DNA from 4 places in the Pseudomonas citronellolis genome. Region 2 is predicted to be linked to each of the others. Evidence: riboswitches for the same ligand, from Rfam matches in the RefSeq annotation. Region 2 holds a riboswitch; each other region holds the start of a gene.
The links. A riboswitch is a leader RNA that binds a small molecule or an ion and turns the genes downstream of it on or off. The one in region 2 is predicted to bind cobalamin.
Positions count from the first base shown of each region.

Region 1 (5,461 bases), 1.9 Mb from region 2:
AGCCCTTCGCCCTCGCCCACCGCCGCCGCCATGCGCCGCCACCGCCAGCACAGTCGCAGGCACCCCAGGCCCCGGTCGCCAACCAGCCCGAACAAGGCGCGCAAAACGAAGGCCAGTGGGGCGAACTGCCGCCCCGCGCCGTGCCCGCCGGCGCCGCCCGCGAACTGCCGGGCTGGCCAAAAAAGCCCTGAGCATCCGCCCGCGCCCGGCCCCAGGCGCGGATGCCAGCCCCACACCCGGCCAACTCGCCGGCGGCCGCAGCGGCGCCCGCCGGCACGGCGCGCAGTCGCGCATCGACTGGCCGGCCACCCTCCTGCGCGGGCGCCCGAAGAGACGTGACGACCTGGTGCTGCGCGCCCGCAGCGCCAAGCCCCGCGAACTCTGGCTGGTGATCGTCGACGCCTCGGCCAGCACCCGCCGGCACGGCGCCCTGGGCCTGGCCAAGGGCCTGCTGGCGGAAGTCTTCGAGCAGGCCTACCGGCAACGCGCGCGCCTGGCCGTGCTGCACGCCGCGGGGCGGCAGCCGCGCTGGCTGTGGCAGGGGCAGAAGGCTTCGGCGCAGCTGCGCGACTGGCTGCATGAACTGGGCGCCGGCGGCGGCACGCCGCTGCCCGAGGCGCTGGCCCAGGCCGCCGACTGGCTGCAGCAGCGCCAGCGCCACAAGCCCGGCGAACGCCAGCGCCTGCTGATCGTCACCGACGGCCGCCTGAGCGACTGCCCGCCCCTGGCGCCGCTGCCCTGCGCCAGCCTGCTGGTGGACATCGAGAGCGGCCCCGTGCGCCTGGGCCGCGCCCGCCAGTTGGCCGCGAACCTCGGCGCCGAATACCGCGCCATCGGCGACCTGCCCCTGCGCTGAAGCAGGCTCAGGGCAGGCCGTTGCAACCGTGCTCGCAGAACCCCGGACGCTGGCCCAGCCGCTGGTAATAGGCGGCCACGGCAGGCAGTTCGGGGCGCTGCATCGGCGTCATGAACCAGCGCTGCACCGACAGGCCGATGGCGACGTCGGCCAGGCTGAAACGCTCGCCGGCGACATGGGCGCCGGTGCGCTCCAGCTGGCGGTCGAGCAGCGCCATCAGCCGGCCCCATTCCCGCTCGCTCGCCGCGATGGCCGCGGCATCGGCATGAGCCGGGCTGTTGCGCACCCGCGCCATGAACACGTAGCGCCAGGCGTTGTTCAGCTCGGTGGCCTGCCAGCCCATCCACTGCTCCACCAGCGCCCGTTCGCGAGGCGCGGACGGCAGCAGCTCGTCGCGCGGGTACTGGCTGGCGAGGTAACTGCAAATGGCATTGCTCTCCCAGAGCACGAAATCGCCGTCCACCAGCACCGGCACCAGCGCATTGGGATTGAGCGCGAGGAATTCCTCCGGGTCGGTGGCGCGGAAACCGCTGCCCCAGTCTTCCCTGGCGTAGGGAAGCTGCAGCTCGGCGCAGGTCCACAGCACCTTGCGCACGTTGATCGATGAGGCCTTGCCGAGAATCCGCAGCATCTGCCGGCTCCTTGCCGAAAAGGGCAGCTTAGAGCGTCGGCGGGCGGTTCGCGAGCAAGCCCTGCACCCTCCACCCCCGTAGGATGGGTTGAGCGAAGCGATACCCATCACCATGGCAGCATGGGTTTCGCATGCTCAACCCATCCTACGAAAGCGCCCCGGCGCGATGGGCAAGACAGTTGCTCCCATAGGCGGCGCACACACGCTCTTCGTAGGAGCGAGGGGACGCCTAGTTCTTGCTCGCGAACCCGGCCCTACAGAAGCGGCTCCAACGCCATCCACAACGCCTCGACGCTGTCGAACCGCCGATCCACCTCGGGCAATTCCGGCCGCGCCAGGATCAGCACCGGCACGCCCCGCTCGCGCGCCACCTGCAGCTTCGGCTCGGTGGCCTGGCTGCCGCTGTTCTTGCTCACCAGCACGTCGGTGCCCAGGCGCGCGAACAGCTCGCGCTCGCCCTCCAGGCTGAAGGGCCCGCGCGCGCCCAGCACCTCGGCGCGTTCGGTTCCGGGCAGGCTCTGCAAACAGCGCACGGTCCAGAACTGATGTTCGGGAATTTCGCCGAGGTGCTCCAGCGGCTCGCGCCCCAGGGTGAACAGCGGCCGGCGGAACGGCGCCAGGGCGGCGATCAGCTGCGCCCAGCCTGCTACCTCGCGCCAGTCGTCACCGGGCCCGGGCTGCCAGCCGGGGCGGCGTAGGGCCCAGCAGGACACGCCGGCCAGCTGCGCGGCGCGGGCGGCGTTGCGGCTGATCTGCGCGGCATAGGGATGGGTGGCGTCGAGCAGCAGATCGTAGCCCTGCCCGGCGATGAAATCCGCCAGGCCCTCTGCCCCACCATAGCCGCCGACACGCACCTGGCAGGCCAGGTCGTCCGGCACCTTGCCCAGGCCGGCCAGGCTGTACAGGTGACCGGGACCGAGGCGGCGGGCGATGGCCAGGGCCTCGCCGATGCCGCCCAGCAGCAGGATGCGTTTGCCGTTCACGGCTTGCGCACCGCCAGCAGGGTGATCGGCAGGGCCGCGCGCCAAGTGTCGAAACCGCCCAGGGGCTGCGCCTGGGCCACCTGCAGGCGCACCAGCTCGCCGCCGTGGCGTTCGCGCCAGCCGACCAGGGCCGCCTCGCTCTGCAGGGTCACCGCGTTGGCCAGCAGCCGGCCGCCGGGCTTGAGGCAATCCCAGCAATACTCCAGCACGCCCGGCACGGTGACGCCGCCGCCGATGAAGATGGCGTCCGGCGCCTCCAGGCCCTCCAGGGCTTCCGGTGCGCGCCCGGCCACCAGTTGCAGGCTGGGCACGCCGAGGGCGTCGCGGTTGTGGGCGATGTGCCCGAGACGGCTTTCCTCGGCCTCGATGGCGAAGGCCCGGCAACTGGGGTGCGCGCGCATCCACTCGATGCCGATGGAGCCGCAGCCGGCGCCGACGTCCCAGAGCAGTTCGCCCGGCTCCGGGGCCAGGCGCGCGAGGGTCACCGCGCGCACGTCGCGCTTGGTCAGCTGGCCGTCGTGGCGGTAGGCGTCGTCGGGCAGGCCGGGGGTCAGCGCCAGGCGCCGGGCATCGGCGCCGGCCACGCAGTCGATGGCCAGAACGTTGAGCGCAGCGGCCTCGTCCAGCGACCAGTCGGCAGCCAGGCCGTCGATGCGCCGCTCGCGCTCGCCGCCCAGGTGTTCCAGCACGCTCAGCCGGCTCGGCGCGAAGCCGCGTTCACGCAACAGCGCGGCCACCGCTGCGGGGCTGCGGCCATCGGCGCACAGCACCAGCAGGCGGCGCCCCGGATGCAGGCGCGCGTTCAGCGCCGCCAGCGGGCGGCCCACCAGCGACAGCAGCTCCACGTCCTGCAGCGCCCAGCCCAGCCGCGCCGCCGCCAGGCTCACCGAGGACGGCGCCGGCAGCACGCGCATTTCCGCCGCCGGCAGTTGCCGCGCGAGGCTCGCGCCCACGCCGAAGAACAGCGGGTCGCCGCTGGCCAGCACGCAGGTGGGGGTGCCGCGCCGCGCCAGCAACGGCGCCATGTCGAAGGGGCTCGGCCAGCGCCTGCGCTGCGCGCCGATGCACGGCGGCAGCAGGGCCAGCTGGCGCTCGCCGCCGAACACATCGCTGGCCGCCAGCAGGGCGCGGCGGGCGGTCTTGCCGAGGCCGGCATAGCCGTCCTCGCCGATGCCGACGATGGTCAGCCAGGGCGTCATGGGGGTTCCTCTGCGTTGCGACACTGCGCCGCCGGCGTTTCGACGGGCAGGGTTTTCAAGGGGTCGGGCAAAGCGGGCATAATACAGCCTTCGTCGGTGCCCATCAGGGCCGAAGAGGGAACGCGCAGGAGCCATCCAAGCGCGGCTGCCCCCGCAACTGTAAGCAGCGAGTCCACGCGTCATTGGCCACTGGGAAACCGGGAAGGCCGCGTCGGGCAAAGACCTGCCAGCCAGGAGACCTGCCGACGGGACCAGTCGCGTGTGCAAGCATCGAGCGGGGTGTATCGATGTTGTAGATCCTCCCAATCAGGGGCGATCCGCAAGGTCACCGCGACCCAGCCATGGTGACCCTGTGCCGAATCTGCCGCCTGTTCCCCCTGTCGAAATCCGCCCGTCGCCCTGCCCGGGGCTGCTGCGCGTGGTCGCTTCCGGCGATGGCGGCATCTGCCGCATCAAGCTGCCCGGCGGGCGCCTCGACGCCAGCGGCGCCAGGGCCATCGCCCGCGCCGCCGAACGCCATGCCGACGGCGTGCTGGAGGCGACCAACCGCGCCAACCTGCAGATCCGCGGCGTGCACGAAGGCGCCGGCGCGGCGCTGTCCGCCGAGCTGCTGCGGGCCGGGCTGGGCCCGCGGGTGGCCGCCGCCGACGACGTGCGCAACCTGCTGCTCAGCCCCGCCGCCGGCCTCGACCCGGCCCAGGCCCTGGATGTCGCGCCGCTGGCCGCCACGCTGCTCGACCTGCTGCAGGACGAGCCACGCTTCCACGGCCTGTCGCCCAAGTTCGCCCTGCAACTGGATGGCGGCGAATCCCTGGCGATGCTCGAACACCCCCACGACATCTGGCTGTCGGCCATGGACGCCGGGCGCTTCGCCTTCGGCCTGGCCGGCTGCCCGCCGCTGCGCGCGCAGGACAGACCCGCGCTCGCCGCCGTCGCCAGCGAACAGCTGCCGGCCCTGGTCGAGGCGCTGCTGAACCTGTTCCTCGACCTGGCCGGAGAAGGCGTCTCGCGCATGCGCCAGTTGCTGGCGAAGGTGCCCGCGCAAGACCTGCTGGCGCGCCTCGATCTGCCGCTGCAACAGGACGTGGCCGACTGGCGCCGCGCCGCCGTCGAGCCCTTCGCCCACCTGGGCATCCGCCCGCAGCGCCAGGGCGGCCTGTGCAGCGTCGGCGCAGGCTTCGTCCTCGGCCGCCTGCACAGCGGGCTGCTGCGCGAACTGGCCGATCTCGCCGAACGCGAAGGCGACGGCAGCCTGCGCCTGACGCCCTGGCAGGGCCTGCTGCTGCCCAACGTGCCGGCTGCGCGCGCCAGCGCCGTGCTCGCCGCACTCGACAGCCAGGGCCTGATCATCTCGGCCGCACAGCCGCTGTCCCGGCTGGTGGCCTGCAGCGGCTCGGCCGGCTGCGCCCGCGGCCTGGCCGACACCAAGGCCGACGCCCTGCGCCTGGCCGAACGCCTGCGCGCGCCGCTGCCCGCCGGCGTGCACCTGTGCGGCTGCCCGCGCTCCTGCGCCGCCGCCCACGTGGCGCCGCTGACCCTGCTGGCCGTCGCCGACGGCCGCTACGACCTCTACCGCCGCGCCCCCGGCCACGCCGGCTTCGGCCAGCCGCTGGCGCGCGACCTGACCCTCGACGCCGCGGCCGACCGGCTGCGCGATCCCGGAGCCCTACCCGATGCTTGACTACATCCGCGACGGCCAGGCGATCTACCGCCAGTCCTTCGCCACCATCCGCGCCGAGGCCGACCTCTCGGCCATTCCCGCCGACCTGGAAAAGCTCGCCGTGCGGGTGAT
Region 1 is NZ_CP014158.1:873,194-878,654, reverse strand. Features, by position in the region: gene PcP3B5_RS04050 (magnesium chelatase ATPase subunit I) at 1-191, shown strand, start outside; gene PcP3B5_RS04045 (vWA domain-containing protein) at 173-856, shown strand; gene PcP3B5_RS04040 (glutathione S-transferase family protein) at 864-1,487, opposite strand; gene PcP3B5_RS04035 (cobalt-precorrin-6A reductase) at 1,742-2,470, opposite strand; gene PcP3B5_RS04030 (bifunctional cobalt-precorrin-7 (C(5))-methyltransferase/cobalt-precorrin-6B (C(15))-methyltransferase) at 2,467-3,669, opposite strand; cobalamin riboswitch at 3,747-3,930, shown strand; gene cobG (precorrin-3B synthase) at 4,022-5,350, shown strand; gene PcP3B5_RS04020 (precorrin-8X methylmutase) at 5,343-5,461, shown strand, end outside.
Region 1: linked by a shared signal. The riboswitch ahead of cobG (precorrin-3B synthase) and the one ahead of PcP3B5_RS25990 (TonB-dependent receptor domain-containing protein) in region 2 are both predicted to bind cobalamin.

Region 2 (5,461 bases):
ACGCCTGGCTGCTGGAGCACGAACGCGAGCTGGCGCTGGCCTCCACCGCCGCGCCCGGCGCGGTGGACCTGGTGCGCGCGCTGCACGAGGCCGGCTACCGCCTCGGCATCCTCACCCGCAACGCCCACGAGCTGGCGCTGGTGACCCTGCAGGCCATCGGCCTGGGCGACTGCTTCGCCACTGGCGACATCCTCGGCCGCGGCGAAGCCCGGCCCAAGCCCAACCCCGACGGCCTGCTGCACCTGGCCGAGCGCTGGGGCGTGCAGCCCAGGGAGATGCTGATGGTCGGCGACTACCGCTTCGATCTGGAATGCGGCCGCGCGGCGGGCAGCTACACGGCGCTGGTCAACCTGGCGGAAAACCCCTGGCCGGAACTGAGCGACTGGCACGCCGTGGATTGCGCAGCCCTGGGACGCCTGGCCGGGGTGTTGGCGTAGGGCGAATAACGCTCCGCGTTATCCGCCGTTTAACGGCGATCCCCGGCGGCGCCGAGGTTGGCCTGGGCGCCGTCCGCCTTGCCGGCGGAATCGCGGATGAATCCGCTCCTACATTGGAATGGCGCCGGTGGTTCCGGCTATCGCGGACAAGGTCCGCTCGAAGTGCGGAGAAACGCCGTCGTAGGATGGGTCGAGCGAAGCGATACCCATCACCACGGCAGCATGGGTTTCGCAGGCTCAACCCATCCTACGAAGCGCGCCTCGGCGCAAGTTGTCCCAACGGGGACATGCCGTGCAGCATGGCGAATGCGTAGGGCGAATAACGCTCCGCGTTATCCGCCGTTTAACGGCGATCCCCGGCGGCGCCAAGGTTGGCCTGGGCGCCTCCGCCCTGCCGGCGGAATCGCGGATGAATCCGCTCCTACGGGTGAGAATGCCATGCCTCACGGCAACCTGTAGGAGCGGGCCCTGCCCGCGAAATCGCGCGCAGGGCGCGCTCCTACATTGGAATGGCGTGGGTGGGGTTGCGTAGGATTCATCCGCGAAACGCGCCGGTGGTTCCGGCTATCGTGGACCAGGTCCGTTCGAAGTGCGGAGAAACGCCGTCGTAGGATGGGTTGAGCGAAGCGATACCCATCACCACGGCAGCATGGGTTTCGCAGGCTCAACCCATCCTACGAAGAGCGCCTCGGCGCGGTCAGCAAGACAGTTGCCCCTACTGGGCCGTGACGAGGTGCTCTTCGTAGGAGCGGGCCCTGCCCGCGATGGCTACAACTCCGGCGTCCAGGTCAGCGCCAGCAGCGCGGTGCGGCCGGCTTCCTTGTAGTGCAGGGTTTCGCTGGGGAAGCCCATGGGATCGGTCGGGCGCTGGTAGCTGGCGCGGGCGTAGTCGCGGTCCAGCAGGTTCTGCAGCTTCAGGTCCCAGCGCAGGGTTTCGCTGAACTGCCAACTGCCGCGCACATCGAGCACGCCGTAGCCGCCCAGGCGGTCCTGGTTGGCCGCGTCGGCGTAGCTGTTGCTCAGCGCGCGCCAGGTGCCGCCGACGCCGAAGGCGCCGAACTGGCGGTCCAGGTCCAGGCTCAGGGTGCGCCGGGCGCGGCGCGGCAGGGTGTGGCCGGTGTCGCGGTCGCGCGGGTCGAGGATGCTCAGGCCGAGGTTGGCCTGCCAGCCGAGGACCTCACGGGCCAGGCTGGCCTCGAAGCCGTCGATGCGCGCCTTGGCGATGTTCTGCGGCATGTTGCTGGCGCTGTCCCAGGCGATCAGGTCGTCCACCTCGGTACGGTACAGCGCGGCCTCCAGGTGCGTGCCGGCGAAGTCGCCGCGCCATTGCAGCTCGTAGGTCTTCGAGGTCTCGGCCTTCAGGTCCGGGTTGCTGGCGCCGGGGTAGTAGAGGTCGCTGAAGGTCGGCGCGCGGAAGCCCTCGCCGTAGCTGGCGACCCAGCTCTGGCTGGCGCCCACCGGCAGGGTGAAGGCGGCGTTCCAGCTGTTCTGCGAGCCGTAGCGCTCGTTGTCGTCGTGGCGCAGGCCCAGCTCGGTGGAGAAGGCCTCGCCCTTGAAGCTGTGCTGGGCGAAGAAGGCGTGGTTGGTGCGGCTGTCCTCGGCGAAGGCGGTGCTGCCCTCGACCTTGTCCTCGTACCAGTCCGCGCCCAGGGCTAGTTGGTTGCGGGTATCCAGCTGCAGGCGGTTGAGCCAGCTGGCCGAATGCCGGGTGGTTTCCAGGGTGCCGTTGTTCCATACCTCGGCGGCGCCGACGGCCTTGTTGCGGTCGAAGCTGCGGCCCAGCTCCACGCGGCTGTTCCACATCGAGGTCAGTTGGCCTTCGAGGTAGCCGCTGTAGCTGCTGACGCGGAACTCGTCGTGGGGCTCGGCGGGGGCGTAGCTGTAGGCGTCGTCGTATTCGCTGTCGCCGCGCTGGTCGTTGAGGCTGAAGCCGGCCTTCCAGTCGTCGTTCAGGCGGTGGTCCAGGTTCAGGTGCACGGCCTTGTTGCGCTGGCCGTCGTGGTCGCTGTCGGCGCCGACGTTGTCGCGGGTGTAGTCGTAGCCGCGGCTCTCGTCGAGGCTGGCGCCGAGGTCGAAGCGGGTGCGCTCGTCGCCGCCGGCGAGCGAGGCGCTGCGCTGGAAGGTGCCGTTGCTGCCGGCGGCCAGGCGCACTTGCGGGTGCAGGCCGGCTTCGCCGCGGCGGGTGAAGATCTGGATCACCCCGCCGATGGCGTCGGCGCCGTACAGCGCCGAGCGCGGGCCGCGGGTCACTTCCACGCGCTCGATGTTGTCGATGCTCAGGTAGTCCAGGCGGGCGATGCCGCTGCTGGCCGAGGCGATGCGCTGGCCGTCCACCAGCACCAGGGTCTGGCCGGGGTTGGTGCCGCGCAGGAAGTAGCTGGTCAGGCCGCCGGCGTTGCTCAGCTGCACGCCGGGCACGCGCTGCAGCAGCTCGGGCACGCTGCGCGCCTGCAGGCGCTCGATATCGTCGTGGGTGAAGACGGTGTTGGCCGCGGTGGCCTGGCCGCGGGGTTCGGCCTGGCGCGCCGAGGTGATGACCATCGACGGCAGTTGGTAAGCCTGTTCGGCATCGTCGCCGGCGAAGGCCGCCGCGGGCAGCACGGCGACGGCCAGGGCAAGACGGGAAAGTTTCATCGCTGGGGTTCCTCAAAAGTGGACTTTCGAGGAGGGCTGGCAAGGGCGGGAGTGGCCGCGCTTGAAGGTGCGGCCCTCCGCAACACCTGTCATGCGTGTCGAGGGCGGTCTCCGGGCTGCCGACTCGCACGCTCCCGGCCTTCCCATGCGTGGCGCACAGTGGCGGATTGGAGCGCGGCAGGCACGGGGCCTGCGGTCGGTTACCGTTGCGGGGGCAGCGCAGGCCTTTCACCTGCTTCCCGTTACCTCGAACGAAAACGTGCGCACCTTACGAACAACGCGGCGGCCGGGCAAGTCGGGCCGATGCGGAACCTGTCCGTCAGACGTCCCTTTCCTCTGCGGTCCGTCACGTCCATGGCGGCGCCCCGCCTGCGCCCGGGCGCTTCCCGGCGGCTGCGACAAAGTCACTCAGCACGCTGCGAACCGCGGCCGGAAAGCTCCGGCCAGCAGCCGCCAATGCGGCGCCGCGCGGGCGTTCCAGCCGGTTTTTGTAGGAGTTTTCTGGTCTTTCGGGGCGGCGGAAAACTTTGCCGGATTTTGATAGGGCCGCCGTCCGGGCACTTGTTAGCTTCCTAAGCAGTAGAGGAGGGGAGCACGTGTCCAAAGAGCGCATCATCCAGGAATTCGTCCCGGGCAAGCAGGTGACCCTGGCGCACCTGATCGCGCATCCCCAGGAGGAGCTGTCGAGCAAGATCGGCGTCCCTGGGGCGCAGGCCATCGGCATCATGACCCTCACCCCGGGCGAGACCGCGATGATTGCCGGCGACTTCGCCACCAAGGCCGCCGACGTGCGCATCGGCTTCCTCGACCGCTTCAGCGGCGCGCTGGTGCTGCACGGCAGCGTCGGCGCGGTGGAGGAGGCGCTGGCGCAGACCTGCGCCGCCCTCGGCCGGCTGCTGGACTACAGCGTCTGCCCGGTGACCAGGAGCTGACCATGGACGCGCCGCGTTATGCCCTGATCGGTGGCGTTGGAGCCGGCAAGACCACCCTGTTCAATGCCCTGTGCGGCAACCCCGAAGCGGCGCGCAAGACCCAGGCGCTGGACTACGGCCCCGGCGGCGCGCTGGACACCCCCGGCGAGTTCGTCAGCCACCCGCGCCTGTACCGCGCGCTGATCACCAGCACCGACGACGTCGACACCCTGGTCTACGTGCACCCCGCCGATGCGACGGAGTGCCGGCTGCCGCCCGGGCTGCTGGACATCCACGCCGGCAAGCGGCTGATCGGGGTGATCAGCAAGTGCGACCTGCCCGGCGTCGACCTGCCCGCCATCGAGCGCCTGCTGCGCGCCCACGGCATCGACGGCGCGATCGTCCACACCGCCAGCGACGACCCCGCCAGCATCGAGCGCCTGCGCGCGCTGTTGAACGCACGGAATCCGATCGAGGACCTGTTGAGATGAAGAAGCTGATTACCGCCAACGACATCCGTGAAGCCATCGCCGCCGGGCAGAGTTCCCTGGCCGTGGAGCTGCCGCGCTGCATCGTCACCCCCGAGGCGCGTACGGTCGCCGAGCAGGCTGGCCTGGCGCTGGTCGAGCGGGTGGCCGGCGAGCCGGCGGCGGCCGCGAGTGAACCGGCCGCGGCCGGGCCGAGCGAGGACGAGTTGACGCGGATTCGCGCCGAGGTGCTGGCGCGGCTGCCCGCCGAAGTGGATGCGCAACTGGTCGACCAACTGGTGCGCAAGGCCGCGCAACAGGGCGGCGCCAGCGTGGCCCGGGCGGCCTTCGAGGCGCGCACCGGCGCCGGCGGGATCAAGCTGGTGAAGGGCGGCAGCGTGCGCTTCGGCCGCCTGGAAGGCGTGCCGGGCGAATACCAGATCGGCATCACCGACGTGGTCGGCGCCGAGGACGGCAGCAGCATGGGCGCCGGCTTCATGCAGTGGGAAAACGCCTTCTTCCCCTGGACGCTGAACTACGACGAAGTGGACCTGGTGCTGGAGGGCGAGCTGCACATCCGCCAGAACGGCGAGACCCTGGTGGGCCAGCCCGGCGACCTGCTGTTCATTCCCAAGGGCAGCGCCATCGAGTTCGGCACCCCCAGCCGGGTGCGCTTCCTCTACGTGGCCTGGCCGGCCAACTGGCAGGAACAGTGAGGCGGCCATGAGCACTTTCATCACCGAAAGCTGGCTGCGCGAGCGCCACGGCCTGAGCGAAGGCACCGAGCTGCGGCTGCCCGCCGACGCGCGGTTGACCCCCGCCGCCCGCGCGCTGATCGACGAGCGCCACCTGTCGCTGAAGTTCCATGACGAACAGGGCCGCCTGTACCGGGCGACCGAAGAGCCGGACGCGGACGGCGCGCCGTGCCTGCAGGCGGTGCACGGGCTGACCGGCAGCGCCCGGCGCGTCGCCGCGACCTGCCAGCTGTGCGGCTCGGCGCCGGCCGACAAGC
Region 2 is NZ_CP014158.1:5,932,596-5,938,056, reverse strand. Features, by position in the region: gene PcP3B5_RS25995 (HAD family hydrolase) at 1-437, shown strand, start outside; gene PcP3B5_RS25990 (TonB-dependent receptor domain-containing protein) at 1,206-3,071, opposite strand; cobalamin riboswitch at 3,158-3,357, opposite strand; gene eutS (ethanolamine utilization microcompartment protein EutS) at 3,668-4,003, shown strand; gene PcP3B5_RS25980 (EutP/PduV family microcompartment system protein) at 4,006-4,473, shown strand; gene eutQ (ethanolamine utilization acetate kinase EutQ) at 4,470-5,165, shown strand; gene eutT (ethanolamine utilization cob(I)yrinic acid a,c-diamide adenosyltransferase EutT) at 5,173-5,461, shown strand, end outside.

Region 3 (5,461 bases), 2.7 Mb from region 2:
CCAGGGTCAGCAGCCAGGTGAGGAAGGTCAGCGGCAGCACGGCCAGGGCCCAGGCGGTGACGCCGTGGCTGCGCCAGCCTAGGCCGGGGGTGTGGTTATCGGAGGTTGGGGAGGTTGGAAGAAGAGCGCCCTCTCCCCGGCCCTCTCCGGAAGGCGGCCCCCCCTGAAGGGAGAGGGGGCTATCCGTGCTAACCGTCGACAATGGCACTCGGGCGCGATTGAAGCGGCGCTCCAGGCGGTCAGCCAGGCGGCCGAAGGCCACCAGCGGGTGCCAGCGCTTCGGCTCGCCCAGCAGGCCGTCCAGGGCCACGCCGGCAACGCTCAGCAGGGCCAGACTCATGGGCGTTCTCCCCAGTGATTTTCGTAAAGCAGTTCGTTCAGCGGGCGCGGCTGGCGCCAGCCTTCCAGGGCCAACATGGGCGCCGGGTAGAACTCCGCCACCGGGCCCAGGCAGAGCACCGCCACCGCCTCGCTGCCCGCCGGCAGGCTGAGCAGTTCGCCCAGGGCGGCGGGATCGAACAGCGACACCCAGCCCAGCCCCAGGCCTTCGGCGCGGGCCGCCAGCCAGAGGTTCTGGATGGCGCAGGCCAGCGAGGCCAGGTCCATCTGCGGCAGGGTGCGGCGGCCGAAGACGTGGGCCTCGCGGCCGTCCGCCAGGGCCGCCACCAGCAGCTCGGCGCAGTCGCGGATGCCCTCGACCTTCAGCCGCATGAATTCCTCAGAGCGCTCGCCCAGGGCCTCGGCGGTCTTCACCCGCTCCGCCTCCACCAGGCCGTGGATGGCCTCGCGCAGTGCCGGGCGGGTGATGCGGATGAAGCGCCAGGGCTGCATCAGGCCGACGCTGGGGGCCTGGTGCGCCGCTTCCAGCAGCCGCGCCAGCAGCGCCGGGGCCACCTCGCCGCCGCTGAAGTGGCGCATGTCGCGGCGCTCGGCGATGGCGCGGTAGATGGCCGCGCGTTCCTCGGGGCTGTAGGCGTGCTCGTTCATGGGCGGAAGATCGCGGCGGCGGCCGCCGGGTTCGACGGCAGGTAGAAGTGGATATAGGACGCGGTCAGGCGGCCCAGGCGGAACACCGCCTCGGCCACCGGCTTGGCGTTCGGGCAGGTGCCGCGCAGGGCCGGCTCCAGTTGGCTGTCCAGCAGCGAATGGTGGAAGGTGTGGCCGCGCAGCGGGCCTTCCGGCAGTTCCACCTCCTGCAGGGCCAGGGCGGCAAGGCGCTTCTGCAGGGTGGCGCGGCCGGGCAGCAGGCCGAGCAGCCGACCGCTGCGGCCCTCGGCGTCGGTCAGGCCATCGAGCAGGTAGAGCATGCCGCCGCACTCGGCCAGCAGCGGCTTGCCGGCGGCATGGTGGGCGCGGATGGCCTCGGCCATGGCGCGGTTGTTCTCCAGCTGCGCCAGGTGCAGTTCCGGATAGCCGCCGGGTAGATAGAGGCTATCCACCTCCGGCAAGTATTCGTCGGTGAGCGGCGAGAAGAACTTCAGCTCGGCGCCCAGCTCGCGCAGCAGGTCGAGGTTGGCCTGGTAGAGGAAGGCGAAGGCGGCATCCCGCGCCACGCCGATGCGCACGCCGGCCAGGGACGCTTGCAGTTCGTGCTCGGTGGGCGCCGCGAAGCTCACCGGCGGCGGCAGGTCCACCGCGCTGCTGGCGGCCAGGGCGTCGGCGGCGGCGTCCAGGCGCGCGTCCAGGTCGGCCAGTTCCTCGGCCTGCACCAGGCCCAGGTGGCGGCTGGGCAGCTCCAGGTCGGCGCTGCGCGGCAACGCGCCGTACCAGCGGATCCACTCCGGCAGGCTGTCGCGCAGCAGGTCGCTGTGACGCTGGCTGCCGACGCGGTTGCCGAGCACGCCGGAGAACGGCAGGCCCGGCTGGTAGGTGGCCAGGCCCACGGCCAGGGCGCCGAAGGTCTGCGCCATGGCCTGGCCGTTGATCACGCCGAGCACCGGCACATCGAAGGTGCGCGCCAGGTCGGCCGCCGAGGGCGTGCCGTCGAACAGGCCCATCACCCCTTCGATGAGAATCAGCTCGGCCTCCCCTGCCGCTTCCCAGAGCAGCCGGCGGCTCTGCGCCTCGCCGACCATCCACAGGTCGAGCTGGTGCACGGGCGCGCCGCTGGCGCGGGCGAGGATCATCGGGTCGAGGAAGTCCGGGCCGACCTTGAACACCCGCACCCGGCGCCCCTGGCGCGCGTGCAGGCGGGCCAGGGCGGCGGTGACGGTAGTCTTGCCCTGCCCCGAGGCGGGAGCGGCGATCAGCAGCGCCGGGCACTGGCGCGCCTGGGGCATCAGAACTCCACTCCTTTCTGCGCCTTGATGCCGGCCTTGAAGGCGTGCTTGACCAGGCCCATCTCGGTGACGGTGTCGGCGGCGTCGATCATGCCCTGCTGGGCGGCGCGGCCGGTGACCACCACATGCTGGTGCGCCGGGCGCGCGGCGATGTCGGCCAGCACGGCGTCCAGCTCCAGGTAGCCGTGCTTGAGGGCGATGTTCAGCTCGTCCAGCAGCACCAGGCCGACGGCCGGGTCGGCCAGCAGCTCGCGGGCCACGTCCCAGGCCTGCCGGGCTTTCTCGATGTCGCGCCGGCGGTCCTGGGTCTCCCAGGTGAAGCCCTCGCCCATCACGTGGTAGCGCACCTGCTCGGGGAAGCGGCGGAAGAAGGCTTCCTCGCCGGTGCTCGCGGCGCCCTTGATGAACTGCACCACGCCGGCCTGCATGCCGTGGCCGAGGGCGCGGGCGAGCATGCCGAAGGCCGAGCTGCTCTTGCCCTTGCCGTTGCCGGTGAGCACCAGCAGCACGCCGCGCTCGTCCCGGGCCTGGGCGATCTTCTCGTCGATCACGTCCTTCTTGCGCTGCATGCGCGCGCGGTGGCGCTCGTCCTTTTCCGGGGATTCGCTCATCGTTGGGTCTCCTGGCCGAAGGCGGCCGTGCTCGCGATGCCAAGGCACCGGGGCTGAAGGGGCGTGCGGGAGGGACGACGGAAAGTAGCCGCGCGGCGCGGGGCCGTGGCTGGAAGGAGAATGCTCATCTGCCTGATCGCTCCACCGCTCTCACCCGCGCGGCTAGTAAACCGGGATGACGCGGGGCGATCGGAGCGCGGCCTGGGCAGCGCCCGACGGCTTCCTGCGCGTCGTCGTCGCTACGGGCCGGTCTCCGGGCTCGCGAGTGAAGGTCACCGGACCTCTGCGGCTGCGCCTTCCCATGCCGTTGGCACAGTGGCTGTTGCGTCCGCGTGACTCGCCTACCGTTGCGGGGGCAGCGCCGGAATGACCGAATTGGCTCGGTTGCACCGGCTTCCCTGTTTCACCTTCGGCCATGGCCGAGGGCACCTGTAGCAGGCGCGCAGCTTAGAGGCAGGCGGGGTGGCCGGTCAATCGGAGGCGGCGATGGGTCGCGCCTGCTGCGCGGGCGCGGCGGCCGGGTCCTGGCGGCACCAGCGCAGCCAGATGAACTGCAGCTGGACCAGGGTGGCGCGAGCCAGTTCGCGGTCCTCGGCCGGCAGCCGGTGGTCGTTTTCCAGGGCCTTGAACAGCGCCACGCTGGCCGCCTGCAGGGCCTGCTCGCGGCCGGCGCGCGGGCCGCCGGCGAGCAGCAGGTCGTGCAAACACAGCAGGTAGGCGTCGCGGGCCCGGCGCACGGGGCCGCGGGCAGCGGTCAGGCGCGCGCGCAGGAACAGCAGCTCGTCGCCCAGGTCCAGCGCCAGCAGGCCGCCGCGCCAGCGCGCGCGGCGCTCGGCCGGCAGGTTCTTGTAGAACTGCGCCAGGCGCAGCAGGCGGTCGGCGCTGCGGCCGTCGAACCAGACCTCCAGCGGCGGCAACGGACCGCGGGTGAGCCGCGCGAGGTCGGCGAGGATGGCCGCCAGCACGCGGCGGTAATGGCGCTGCCCGGGCGCCAGGCGCACCAGGTTGAACACCAGCACGGCGAAGGCCACGCCGATCACGGTGGCCAGCGCCGAATTGAGGAAGTGGCCGAGGTCGTAGCTCATCGCGTTGCTCGGCCCGATGTTCTTCACATAGAAGATGCAGAAGGACGAGGCGATGGCGGCGATCGGCGGCCGCGTCATGCACAGCGCGGCGATGAACAGCGGCACGCCCAGCACCAGCGCCAACGCCGGGAAGCCATCGCACAACGGCAGTATCACCAGGCCTGCGACGCCGGCAAAAGGTACCGACAGGACGATGCCGCGCAGGAAGTTCAGCCCGGCGCCGGCCGGGTTGTCGCGGCTGGCGAACAGGCTCAGCACCACGCCGGTGATGGACACCGCGCCCAGGCCGCTGGGCCAGGCCGTGGCCAGCCAGAAGGCCGACACGCAGAGGAACGCCAGGGCGCTGCGCAGGCCGTAGAGCAGACCGCGTTCGATGTCGCGGTGCCAGACGATCACCCCCGGCGCGTTGCGCGGCGCCTCGCCGTAGACCAGCGCCTGCATGCTGCGCTGGGCCTCGCCGGCCATCTCCAGGGTGCGCGCCAGGCATTCCAGGCACAGGCGTTGCTGGGCGTTGTCGCGTTCCCGCGCGGCGGCGCCGAGGCGTTCGCGGCAGTCCTCGAAGGCGCGGTACTCAGCCTTCTCCAGCAGCACCATGACCTCGCGCCGCCAGGGCTCCAGCGCGGCCGCCGCGGCCTGGTCCAGCAGCCGCCATTCCCGCGCCACCTTGCGCGCCGCACGCAGCAGGCCCAGCAGGTCGGCGTTCAGCACCCGCAGCGCCTGGGCCCGGCGCCGGCCGCTCTCGCCCTCGAACCAGGCGTGTTCGCGCTGCGCGTCCACCGCCACGATGCGGCCCATGGCGCGGATCAGCGGGCCGCGCTCGTCGGCGCCGGTCAGTTCGGCAGCGGCCGCCTGCAGGCCGGTTTCCCAGGCGCCCCTGCCCTGCTCCGCCAGTTGCTGCTGCACGCGCCGCGGCCAGAGCACGATGCTCACCAGCGATGCGCAGAGGATGCCCAGGCCGATCTCCGAGCAGCGCGCCACGGCCTGGTCGAACACCGTCATGGGCGCGGCGCTGGAAGGCAGCGCGATGATCGCCGTGGTATAGCCGGCGAGCACGAAACCGTAGGAAGAGAAGTTCTGCAGCAGCGAAGCGCCGGCGGTGCAGAACGCCAGCCAGGCGGCCATGGCCAGCAGGAATGGCAGCGGCGCCTGGCCGAACTGGGCGATCAGCGCCACCGAAACCACGGCCCCGATGCAGGTGCCGAGCAGGCGGAACACGCTCTTGGCCAGCACCATGCCGCTCAGCGGCTGGCTGACCACGAATACCGTGACCAGCGCCCACTGCGGTTGCTGCAACTCAAAGCGGAACGCCAGGTAGAGCGCGAGAATGCCGGCCATCAGCGACTTGCTGGCGAACTGCAGGTCCGTGCGACGCGGGCGCAGCACGGCGCGAAAGAACTCGGTGAACAGCGAGAGGAAGGCAGGCATGCAGACATACCGGCAAAATCGTTGACCGAACTATTAAATAGCTTGCTAACAATGTCAAGAA
Region 3 is NZ_CP014158.1:1,659,810-1,665,270, reverse strand. Features, by position in the region: gene cbiB (adenosylcobinamide-phosphate synthase CbiB) at 1-340, opposite strand, end outside; gene bluB (5,6-dimethylbenzimidazole synthase) at 337-987, opposite strand; gene PcP3B5_RS07570 (cobyrinic acid a,c-diamide synthase CobB) at 984-2,279, opposite strand; gene cobO (cob(I)yrinic acid a,c-diamide adenosyltransferase) at 2,279-2,890, opposite strand; cobalamin riboswitch at 3,118-3,338, opposite strand; gene PcP3B5_RS07560 (FUSC family protein) at 3,361-5,400, opposite strand.
Region 3: linked by a shared signal. The riboswitch ahead of cobO (cob(I)yrinic acid a,c-diamide adenosyltransferase) and the one ahead of PcP3B5_RS25990 (TonB-dependent receptor domain-containing protein) in region 2 are both predicted to bind cobalamin.

Region 4 (5,461 bases), 3.3 Mb from region 2:
GCCCTCGCGGGTGTCCACCAGGTTGCGGGTGGCGTCGGCGTCCAGCTGCCAGTGCTCGCCCAGCCGCCACTGGCCGTTGGCCTCGATGCCGCGCACCTCGATCTCGCCGTCGCCGTTCACCCACTGGTCGCCGGCCAGGGTGATGAGGTCCTTTATCTCGCGGCGGAAGATGGTGACGCTGCCGCTCCAGGGCTGGCCGAACAGCGCGCCGCTGTAGTCCAGGCCCAGCTCGGCGTTGCGGCTGCGCTCAGGCTTGAGGTCGCGGTTGCCGATCTCGCTGCCCGGCTCGTTGACGAACAGCTGCTCGGCGTTGGGCAGCTTGAAGGCGGTGCCCAGCTGGCCGCGCAGCTTGAGCTGGTCGCTGAGGTCGTAGAGCGAGGTGAGCATCCACACGGTGGCGCCCTCGCCGCCGCTCATTTCCTCGCGGCGCACGCCCAGGCTGGGGTGCCAGTTCGGCAGCAGGTCCAGCTGCGGGCGCAACTGCGCGTACAGGGCGTGGGACTCGGCCTTGTCGTTGTCGATGATCAGCACGTCGTCCTGGCCCTTGTACCACTGGTTGTCGCTGCCGAAGACCAGCTCGTGGCCGCCGGCCAGGCGCGCCTTGCCCTCCAGCTGCGCGCCCCAGTCGGTAAAGCCCCAGTAGTCGTTGTGGTTGAGCGTGCGGGTGCCGCCGCCGGCGAGGTTGTAGATGCGCGTGTAGCGGGTGTCCCAGTCGTTCAGGTGGGCCTTGGCGAACCAGCTGAAGTCGTCGTTCAGGCGCTGCTCGAAGGTCGCCGTGGCGATCTGCTGGATGCGGTCGTTGCTGGTGTGGTGGTTGTCCGCCGGACGGGCGAAGTCCAGGTCGGCGTCGGCGTACTGGTAGAACAGCTCCAGGCGCGAGCTGTCGCCGAAAGCCTGGATGGCCTTGGCGCCGAACACGTTGACGTCGTAGGAGCGGCGCTTGTCGCTGACGGTGGCGGTCATGTCCTGTTCGCGGAACGGCTTGTAGCCGTCGGAGCGGTTGTGGCTGACGTAGGCCAGCAGGCCGAGGTCGCCCAGGCCGTTCTCCAGCACCTTCTCCACCCGCGCATCGCCATTGCGCCCGCGGAAGCTGTCCAGGCCCAGGTTGACCTCGCCGGAAGCCTCGCGGCTGCGCGCGCTGCGGGTGACGATGTTGATCACCCCGGACACCGCCTGGGTACCGAACAGCAGGCCCTGGCCGCCCTTGAGCACCTCGATGCGCTCCACCGCGGTGATCGGCAGGGTGTCCAGGTAGAGGCCGCCGTACAGGCGGTTGTTCAGGCGCACGCCGTCGAGCAGGATCAGGGTGTCGTCGTTGCGCCCGCCCAGCAGCGAGTAGGTGCCGTAGTCGAAGGGGCCGTTCTTCGGCGCCACGAACAGGCCGGGCACGTACATCTGCAGCACGCGGGTGATGTCGGCGCTAGGGCCGGCGCGCTCGATCTGCTCGCGCTCGATGACTTCGAGCTTGCTGCCGTAGCGGGCCATCTCGGCGACGGTGGTGGACTCCACCGAAGGGGCGCTGACGATTTCATCGCGCAGGCCCAGGGGCTCGGCGTTCAGGCAGGGGCTCAGGCACAGGCCGGCGAGCCAGGGGGCAAGCCGAAGTGCGGATTCGGAAGAAGGGAAGTGCAAGGTGATCGCCTCGAAACGGGAATTTCGCAGGCGGCGCAGCGAGTTCCGGCGCGAGCGCGTCCGGAATCCGGCTCACGCCCGCCCACCGCGGGTTTGCCAACAACGCTCCAGGCCGGTCTCCGGGCTTGCGAGGGTTCTGGAGCATCCGCCTTCCCATGCCTGAGCACAGTGGCCTCGTGGATGCCCCGCTCGCTTACCGTTGCGGGGGCAGCGCCGGACTGATCGCCAAGGGCGACGCACCGGCTTCCCGTTTCACCTCATGCACGGCGGCATGAGACACCTGGAACGGCCCGCATCTGACCATCGGTGCGGCGGGGCGTCAAGGGCAGCCCTTTACAGCATGCTTCCGCTTCCGGGCACAGCCCGTGATGCCTTTCCTTCCGCCGTGGAAGCTTTCCGCTATCATCGGCGGACCTTTCCCGACGCTCGAAAAGGACCTCCCATGTCGGTTTCCTCCCTGGTCACCCTGCTCGTCCTCGCCGTGCTGTTCTTCGGCGTCATCGCCATCTACAACCGCCTGGTGAACCTGCGCGCCCGCTACCGCAACGCCTTCGCGCAGATCGAGGTGCAGCTCAAGCGGCGCTACGACCTGATCCCCAACCTGGTGGAAACCGCCAAGGCCTACCTCAAGCACGAGCGGGAAACCCTGGAGGCGGTGATCGCCGCGCGCAATGCCGCGGTGGCCGGGCTCAAGGCCGCCGCCAGCCAGCCCGGCGCCGCCGCCGGCCTGGCCCAGTTGGCCAACGCCGAGGGCGCCCTGGGCGGCGCGCTGGGGCGGCTCAACGTGACCATGGAGGCCTACCCGGACCTCAAGGCCTCGCAGAACCTGCAGCAGCTCACCGAGGAGCTGTCGAGCACCGAGAACAAGGTGGCCTTCGCCCGCCAGGCCTACAACGACGCGGTGATGGAATACAACGCCTACCGCCAGTCGTTCCCCGCCGTGGTGCTGGCGGCGAATTTCGGCCACAAGGCCGAGGTCGCGCAGCTGGAGTTCGCCGACAGCCAGCAGATCCAGGACGCGCCCAAGGTCGCCTTCTGACGGGCGGCCCGCGCGATGAACTTCTTCCAGCACCAGGACCGCGCCCGCCGCCAGACCGGCCGGCTGATCCTGCTCCTGGCCGCGGCGGTGGCCTGCCTGGTGACGCTCACCAGCCTGGTCCTGGGCTGGCTCTGGCGCCACATCGGCGAGCCCGCCAGCCACTGGACCTCGCCGCAGCGCCTGCCCGACTTCGAACTCTACCTGTGGGTGGCGCTGGTGGTGGTCGGCGTGGTGATCGTCGGCGCCTGGTACAAGCACCGCCAGCTGCGCCTGGGCGGCCGCGCCGTGGCCGAGCGCCTGGGCGGCCGGCTGATCAACCTGGACGCCCGCGACGCCGATGAACGCCGGGTGCTCAACGTGGTCGAGGAAATGGCCATCGCCTCGGGCACCCCGGTGCCGCCGGTGTACCTGCTGGAGGACAGCGGCATCAACGCCTTCGCCGCCGGCCTGACGCCGCGCGACGCGGTCATCGGCGTCACCCGCGGGACCATCGCCCTGCTCAGCCGCGACGAGCTGCAGGGGGTGATCGCCCACGAGTTCAGCCACATCCACCACGGCGACATGCGCCTGAACACCCGCCTGGTGGCGCTGCTGCACGGCATCCTGCTGCTGGGCCTGATCGGCCAGACCATGGTCCGCGGCCTGTGGGACAGCCACCGCGCCGACGACGTGGCGCGCATCCGCATGCAGCGCAGCAACGCCGGCAACGACAGCGGCTCCGGCTCGGCCCTGGGCTTCATCGCGCTGGCCTTCGTCGCCGGCCTGTGCCTGTGGGGGCTGGGCTCGGTCGGGACCTTCTTCGGCAGCCTGATCAAGGCCGCGGTGAACCGCCAGCGCGAATATCTCGCCGACGCCTCCGCCGTGCAGTTTACCCGCAACCCGGCCAGCATCGCCGGGGCGCTGAAGAAGGTCGGCGGCTACGGCTCGCTGCTCGGCGCCCTGCACCGCGCCGAGTTCAGCCACCTGTACTTCAGCGACGGCCTGGCCAACCACTGGTTCGGCCTGGCCACCCACCCGCCGCTGGAGGAGCGCATCCGCCGCATCGAGCCGGGCTGGGACGGCCTCTACTCGAAGCTGGAACCGCGCCTGGACACCCCGCTGGTGGACCGCGAGACCTGGAACGCCGCCCTACGCGGCTACCCCTCGGGCGCGGCGCTGGCCGCGGTCGAGGCCATCGGCGAGCCGGCCGGGGCGCACCTGGCGGAAGCGCGGCACACCCTGCAACGGCTGGATGAAAGCCTGCGGGCGGCGGCGCACAAGGTCGATGGCGCGCAGGCCTTGGTCTACGGCCTGTTGCTGGACGCCGAAGCGCTGGCCCGCGCCCAGCAACTGCAGCTGCTCAAGCCGCGCCTGGAGCTGGGCATGGCCTTCCAGTTCGACCGCCTGGAGGAGCACCTGCACACCCTCGACCCGGGTCTGCGCCTGCCCCTGCTGGACCTGGCCATGCCGGCGCTGAAGCAGCTGGACGCCACCCAGGTGACGAGCCTGCTGGGCAACATGGCGCTGCTGATCAAGGCCGATCGCCGGGTGAAACTGCTGGAGTGGACGCTGCTGCGCATCGTCGAACGCAACCTGCGCCCGGCCCCGACGCGCATCGGCAACCTGCCGCTGGCCGAGCTGGGCGACGAGGCGGCGGTCCTGCTGGCCTTCCTCGCCGGCGTCGACGGAGCCGAAGCGGCCCATGCCGAACAGGCCTTCGCCCAGGCCTGGGCCACCCTGCCCTTCGCCGTGCGGCAGCCGCCGCAGGCCGGCACCCTGCGCGAGCTGGAAGCGGCGCTGCGGCGCCTGGCGCAACTGCGCCCGTTGCAGAAGCCGCAGCTGCTCAAGGCCATGGTCCGCTGCGGCGAATACGACGGGCGCATCAGCGTGGCCGAGGCGGAACTGCTGCGCGCGGTGGCCGACATCCTCGACTGCCCGATGCCGCCGTTGCTGGCGGATACGGCTTTTCGTAGGAGCGGACTCTGTCCGCGATAGCCGGAGGTTCCGGCGCGATTCGCGGATAAGATCCGCTCCTACGCTGCCCCACCCGCGCCATTCCCATGTAGGAGCGCGCCCTGCGCGCGATTTCGCGGGCAGGGCCCGCTCCTACAGTTGTCGTGAGGCATGGAGTTTCCTCTCCGTCCGCGATTCGCCACACAAAAGAAAAGGGCCTCCGAAGAGGCCCTTTGTCATTTCGCCATCAGGCTCACGCGCCGCTGGCGACCGCGCCCTGCTCGCCTTTCGGCGCCAGGTCGAACACGCGGTACAGCACCACCAGCAGGACCAGGAAGGCCGGGCCGATGTAGAGGGCGATGCGGGTGTCCTCGAAGAACGCCATCAGCGCCACCACCAGCACCAGGAAGGCCATGGCCAGGTAGGAGCTCAGCGGGTACAGCCACATCTTGAACTGCAGCTTGCCGGCCTCGGCCGGGCTCAGGCCGCGGCGGAACTTCAGCTGCGCCAGCAGGATCATGGCCCAGGTCCAGATGGCGCCGAAGGTGGCGATGGAGGTCACCCAGGTGAACACCTTCTCCGGCACCAGGTAGTTCAGCAGCACGCCGAACAGCAGCGCGACTATGGACAGGATCAGCGCATTGCGCGGCACGCCGCCCTTGGAGGTCTTGGCGAAGACCGCCGGCGCCTGGCCGTGCTGGGCCAGGCTGTAGAGCATACGCCCGGTGCTGAAGATGCCGCCGTTGCAGGAAGACAGCGCGGCGGTGATCACCACGAAGTTGATGATGCCGGCGGCGGTCTTGATGCCCAGGCGCTCGAAGGTCATCACGAAGGGGCTGCCCTGGGTGCCGATCTCGC
Region 4 is NZ_CP014158.1:2,274,425-2,279,885, reverse strand. Features, by position in the region: gene PcP3B5_RS10355 (TonB-dependent receptor plug domain-containing protein) at 1-1,632, opposite strand, end outside; cobalamin riboswitch at 1,726-1,931, opposite strand; gene PcP3B5_RS10350 (LemA family protein) at 2,075-2,671, shown strand; gene PcP3B5_RS10345 (M48 family metallopeptidase) at 2,687-4,645, shown strand; gene PcP3B5_RS10340 (amino acid permease) at 4,857-5,461, opposite strand, start outside.
Region 4: linked by a shared signal. The riboswitch ahead of PcP3B5_RS10355 (TonB-dependent receptor plug domain-containing protein) and the one ahead of PcP3B5_RS25990 (TonB-dependent receptor domain-containing protein) in region 2 are both predicted to bind cobalamin.